One region of the Planococcus liqunii genome, then DNA from elsewhere that is predicted to be linked to it. Evidence: riboswitches for the same ligand, from Rfam matches in the RefSeq annotation. Region 1 holds a riboswitch; the other holds the start of a gene.
What was found. A riboswitch is a leader RNA that binds a small molecule or an ion and turns the genes downstream of it on or off. The one in region 1 is predicted to bind thiamine pyrophosphate.
Positions count from the first base shown of each region.

Region 2: another riboswitch for thiamine pyrophosphate. It lies ahead of QWY22_RS11195 (YkoF family thiamine/hydroxymethylpyrimidine-binding protein); the one in region 1 lies ahead of thiT (energy-coupled thiamine transporter ThiT).

Region 1 is NZ_CP129238.1:1,056,123-1,059,331, forward strand. Features, by position in the region: gene QWY22_RS05205 (SGNH/GDSL hydrolase family protein) at 1-70, shown strand, start outside; gene yxzF (small protein YxzF) at 106-243, opposite strand; gene QWY22_RS05215 (M20 family metallopeptidase) at 313-1,383, opposite strand; TPP riboswitch at 1,529-1,628, shown strand; gene thiT (energy-coupled thiamine transporter ThiT) at 1,723-2,298, shown strand; gene map (type I methionyl aminopeptidase) at 2,432-3,181, shown strand; gene QWY22_RS05230 (TspO-related membrane protein) at 3,202-3,209, opposite strand, start outside.
Region 2 is NZ_CP129238.1:2,214,115-2,217,323, forward strand. Features, by position in the region: gene QWY22_RS11190 (glycoside hydrolase family 32 protein) at 1-539, opposite strand, end outside; TPP riboswitch at 975-1,082, shown strand; gene QWY22_RS11195 (YkoF family thiamine/hydroxymethylpyrimidine-binding protein) at 1,183-1,782, shown strand; gene QWY22_RS11200 (ECF transporter S component) at 1,775-2,356, shown strand; gene QWY22_RS11205 (ABC transporter ATP-binding protein) at 2,322-3,209, shown strand, end outside.

The DNA of each region.
Region 1 (3,209 bases):
TTCAGCAACTTCCCACAGCCAGCTGGACGATCATTATTTGGCATTGCGTGAAGCCATTCCATATGCATAATAAAAACCGCTTCGGGCAGAACCCGGAGCGGTTTTTTATCTTGTACGTTTTGTTGGAGTCGTTTTGTACTTGCTCGTATCGCCAGCTTTTTTGCTTTGCATGACTTTGCGGATAATTGGATAAGCAACTGGTGCTATTTTAATAGCGGTTTTTACGATTCGACCTATTCCCATAGCAATCTCTCCTATCATAAGTGAGGTATAGACTAATTTCCCTCATCGTTTCTTTTTTAAACATGATCTTTATGAAAAGGCCAATGAAACAAGGATTTTACGGTAATCGTGGACACTTGAAAGAAGCACATATTCAGCGTTCCCATGCCAATCGTCCCCGGAAGGACCAAATTCAATGGCTCCTTCGCCGCCGTTCACCAGTGCATAATAACGGGTATCAGCGGCTCCATGTTGACCGAAAAGCACGGCATCTTCCCCTGTTGCCTGCTGAATGGATTTCTTCAGGGATTGAATGTATGGATTTTCTTCCGAAGTAGTCAGTGCAGGCGTGGAGCCGCTTGCTTTGTATTCCATATCGAGATTCAAGGTTTTTGCGAGTTCCGCCATCTGCCGGACGATTTCGTCTTTGTCCTGTCCCGGCATAAACCGAATATCATAGGACATATGGCAAATTTCCGGAACGACATTATAGCGGTCGCCGGCATTGATGATCGGCAAGTTAACGGAAGTTTGCTCATAGTATTCGGTGGATTCTTTACGGAACGGCAATTCAGCAATAGCCATATGATATTTCATCGCTGATTCAATCGCATTGATGCCTTCCCATGGCCGGCTGCCGTGAGCGGGTTTGCCCTTGAACGTCATATCCATGCGCAATATGCCTTTTGACTGCAAGCCGACCTTCAGTCCCGTCGGTTCGCCGCAGATGACAAAATCGCCATGGAAGCCCTGTTCGACAAGCCATTTAGATGTATGGCGGCCCCCGATTTCTTCATCGGTGACAATATGCAATTGCACAACGCGCGGCAATTTTTCAGCCTCAAGGTCGACAAAAGCCTGCATCATGGCAGCTACGCCGGCTTTCATATCCGCAGCCCCTCGTCCGTAAAGCCGACCATTTTCTTCCATTGGAACAAATTGGTCGGCGTGTCCCGGAACGACGTCGACATGCCCGTTCCAAACAATGGTTTCGGGCCCTTGGCCTTTAATTGCCGTCAGCATTAAATAACCTTCGTTGTCATGGACCGTTACTTCCTGCCCCTGTTGTTTAAGCCAGTCGGCGCAAAAAAGAAGCGCCTTGTTCGCCTCTTCTTTTGTATCACTTTCAATTTTAATCAAATCCTTAAGCAATTCTATCATTATTTATGGCAGCTAAAGTTCCGCTGCCAACACCACCTTTCTGTTTTTCCTCATATCTAAAAGAGTACCCTAATGGATCAGTTTGAAACGGAATTGCTTTCGGTCAGGGAGTTGTGTACAATACAGGTGATAACGAAATAATTGTATACACCACAAGGGGAGCTATTTGCTGAGAGTGAACATATTGTTCTTACCCTTTGAACCTGTAAGTTAATGCTTGCGCAGGGATGTGGATAGAAACCGGTCCTTAACGCGGCGCCAGGCTCTGTCCTAGCGCCGCTTTTATATGGTTTTTTTCTGCGGCCCTTCTGGTGATGTGCACAACACAAGGAGGAAGTCATGAGAAATTTACGAGTTTTACTGATGGTGGAAATCGCTATTTTCGGAGCGTTGGGATACGTGCTGGATTTTGTGGCATTCAAAATGCCGCAAGGCGGTTCAGTGAGTTTGGTAATGATTCCGATCGTCTTGATGGCGTTTCGCAGAGGTGTTTTAGCCGGTGTGTTAACCGGTCTGCTGGTTGGCCTGCTGCAAATCGTCACCGGCGTCATTTCGGTTACGCCGCTGTCGTTTGGATTTGTCGTATTGCAGGTCTTGTTGGATTACCTATTGGCATACGGTGTAGTTGGGCTTGCCGGCCTCATGCGCAGAAGGTACTTGCAGGCTTCGCATGAACACCGGACAGGCGGCATGATTGCGGCAGTAGTGATTGGGCTGTTTATCGGCTCCGTTCTGCGTTATGTGGTCCACGTCGTTACCGGAATTCTTTTTTTCGGCATGTTTGCAGAAGGCAATGTATTGATCTATTCAGCAGTTTACAATGCCACTTATATGATTCCGGTATTTTTGGTCGCCGCGGTTGTGTGTTCCACACTCTTCGCAACGGCACCTAAACTGGTGGATACAAAAGCGTAAGTTTAAGAGGATTATCTACCGGATAATCCTCTTTTTGTTATGCTGAGATTCAAGCAAATGACGGTGCTTTACGGGCATCTGCGCTTTTCTTATGATATAATTTTGGGTAGACAAGTTGAAAGAAGGGTACTAAATGATTGCCACTACAGAAAAAGATATTGAAATGCTAAAAAAAGCGGGCCGCATGGTCGCTGAAATCCGTGACGCTATGAAAGCTGCTACAAAGCCCGGCGTTACAACGAAAGAACTTGATGAGATTGGCGGACGCATGTTCAAGGAAATGGGCGGCGTGTCCGGACCGAAATCAGAATACGATTTCCCAGGGTATACATGCATCAGCGTAAATGAAGAAGTCGCCCACGGCATGCCGGGGAAACGGGTAATTAACGAGGGCGATATGGTCAACATTGATGTATCCGGCTCGTACGAAGGATATTTTGCCGATACCGGCATTTCGTTTGTTGTCGGGGACGGCTATCCGGAAAAAGAAAAACTTTGCGAAGTTGCCGCTTCTTCGTTTGAGCGTGCGATGACAAAAGTGAAAGCTGGCGCAAAGTTAAACCAGATCGGCAAAGCGGTTGAGCGCGAAGCGAAACAGCAAGGATTGTTCGTTATTAAAAACTTGACGGGCCACGGAATTGGAAAATCTCTTCACGAAGCGCCTCAACATATTTTAAATTATTACGATGCGTGGGAAACAACAATCTTAAAAGAAGGAATGGTTCTGGCAGTAGAACCGTTTATTTCCCAGAAATCCGAACATATTGTGGAATCAGGAGACGGCTGGACGTTCATCACACCGGATCAGTCACTGGTCGCGCAAATTGAACACACGGTACTGGTCACAAAAGGCGAACCGGTATTATTGACGAAAATAGATTAAGGCACAAAAAAAGACCCTTCTCAGGGTC
Region 2 (3,209 bases), 1.2 Mb from region 1:
CAGACGCCATCTCGTTTCCAAACTTTCGGGTCCCGGAAATGGGACGTGTATCCTTCCGGTAGCAGAACCACAGGGCCTTTTTTCTCAAAAATAAACCCGTTGTGGGAAACAGCCATACATTGATATGTTTCAAGTATATTGTTGTCATGTCCAACGTTCCCGCTGTAGAACAGCACCATGTCTCCATCAACTTCAACAGCACTTCCGGAAAAACATCCGTCTCTTTCATACCACTCACTCGGAACGAGTGATGGCGGGTGTTCTTGCCAATAGATGAGATCTTGGGATGTGCAGTGTCCCCAGCATTTAGCTCCGTGTACAGTCCCAAACGGATTCCACTGGAAAAACACATGATAAGTGCCTTTATACTGGATGAGTCCATTCGGGTCATTCAGCAGACCGACCGCGGGCATTAAGTGGTATTGCAGCCGGTGCGGATCAATGTGGTTGTCTTTTTGGTAAGTTTCTAGTGTGTGATTCAACCTTTCAAACCAGTTTATAGTATTCATGGCAAACTCCCATTTCCAGTAGTTTTTCAACTAACCTTCCCCTAAGCGTTCGTTTCCACAAAGTTCACATTCTCAGTTTCTGTCTTTGAAATCCCCCAGCCGGCTGCTCGGCTATTGCCATTTTTCCATCTCATCTTCTAAAGCAGAATGATTAAATCACTAAAAAGTTTCACCTTCAAAAGCGGCTCTTATCATGTAGATTCCCCCTTAAAAATTATTATCTATCTATTCTAATAATACGCCTAAATGATTTAAAAGTCTCACAAAAGATAAAATAATATTAGTTTTTATTCAGCTTTTTGACTATATAGTTACAATATTTTGGGTTCTGTATTTCTTATTCAAAATTTAAAAAAATCTTGATTGCAAAAGCCAAAATCGAAATTCCCTTTACTTCCTCCACCCCTTCCGCTACACTAGACCCATCGGGGCAAACCCCGGACCACAAAAAAAACTGCATACCGTTTTCTGCACTGGGGGTGCCCGATTTTCGGCTGAGATGCAAGCGCAAGCTTCGATCCCTTATGACTCGATCCAGATAATACTGGCGTGAGGAAGTGCGGTGACTTTCCGCAATTGGATCTTTCTTGAATTTAATTGGCATGGAATAGTGGCTGCATCTTCACGGATGCAGCCTTTTTTTGTGCAATTTTTTTGAGGAGGAGAATTTATTATGGAACCACTGCAATGCGGCACAAGCCCGATTGTCGGATTTCGCTTTTCTTTGCATCCGATGACCGGCGATTTTATCAAAGTAATCAAAGGGGCTTTGAACGAAACAGATACAACGAACGTCTGGATGCATACCGATGACGTCTCGACTGTGATTCGTGGCAAACAGAACCATGTCTTCAATACGGCGAAAGCACTTACGCTGCACGCAGCCAAGACCGGCGAACATGTTGCATTGTCCGGAACATTTTCAATCGGCTGCCCGGGAGATTCTGCGGGCGATGTCTACTTGGACAAAGATGACGTACTGCTGAATACCGATGACACGAAGCAATACGTGTCATCGCAATTTGCGCTGTATCCGATGAACAACCCGGATTACATGACCGTTATTTACCGCGAAGTCGACCGTGCAAAGGCGCAGGGCGTCTTTAACGAATCGATGCATTACGCGAGCGGCATCCACGGCGATATCCATGAGGTCTTCGCGTTTTACGAAGAAGCATTTACGAATGCCCGCTCCGAAGAGCACCGCCATTTGGTCATGACGGTATCAATGAGCATCAACAGTCCTTCGCATGGAGGCAAAAACGATGCTTAAATCGTGGAAGCTGAAAGAAGTTGTATTGATGTCGCTGTTTGCCATCGTGTTTGGCATCGTTTATTTGCTGTTTGTCCATCTTTCGAATATCTGGGCCGGCATTATCGGACCGATTGCCTATGAATGGCTGTTCGGCATCTGGTTTATCGTATCGATCATTTGCATGAACATCATCCGGAAACCGGGAGCTGCCGTACTGTCGGAATCGATGGCGGCGGCAATTGAAGTGCTGCTCGGCAATGCAGTTGGTCCGCGCCTGCTGTTGTCCGGCATTGTCCAGGGACTCGGAGCGGAAGCGGCGTTTGCAGTGACCGGATACAAGCATTTCAATCTGGCGGTGTTTATGCTTGCCGGAGCCGGATCTGCTGTATTCAGTTTTGTGTACGGCTATTTCATCTCCGGCTACGCAGCGCTTGATCCCTCATTTGTGGCCTTGATGTTTACGTTGCGTGTCTTAAGCGGCATGGTCATCGCCGGCATCGGCGGTAAGTACATTTCAGACGCCCTGCTTGCAACCGGTTCGCTTCGAGGCTATGCCATTGCCCGCGCAGAAAAAGGTGATGCCGGTGCATGAGCCGGTGTTTTCATTGAAAAATACCCATTTCCGTTTTCCGGATGACCAGGAAAACACGCTGAAAGATCTTACATTCGATATCTTTCCGGGAGAGCGCGTCGTCATATCCGGGCCGAGTGGCAGCGGCAAAAGCACTTTGCTGTACTTATTGAACCGGTTGTATCCGCTGAACTGCGACGGAATTCTGAGCGGCAGCATCCGCATGTTCGGCAAAAGAGCAGAAGATTATACACCCGGAGAAATCAACTACCGGGTCGCAACCGTGTTCCAGGACCCCGACTCCCAGTTTTGCATGCCGACCGTTGAAGCAGAACTGGCGTTTACACTGGAAAACCTCCATGTCCCTTTTACGGAAATGGAGAGCCGGATAACAGATGTCCTTTCATTAACTGAATTGACGCCAATGCGCCATGCGGTGATCCAGTCTTTATCGGGCGGCATGAAACAGCGCGTGGCAACCGCATGTGCATTGATCATGAAACCGGAAGTGCTCTTGCTGGATGAACCCATTTCCCATCTCGACCCCTATACAGCCAAGCAGTTTATCACCTGGCTAGACAGGCTGCAGAAACAATTTGGATTGACGGTTGTGGCTGTCGAGCACCGGCTTGATCTTTGGGAATCATTTTTCGACCGCGGTATCCAACTGGACAAAGACGGACGCATTCTCGCTGATCAGCGCTTTGTCCAAAGGGCGGCAATGACATTCCCCAGACGGGTAACTAGTCTTCGAGAACCCTTTTCTTTGCGGGTTTCCGGGCTGTCCACTAGCGTCAACGGGAAAAGCTTGCTCCATCCGCTGTCGTTTTCCGTCAAGCGCGGGGAAGTCACGGTCGTTGCCGGGCCGAATGGC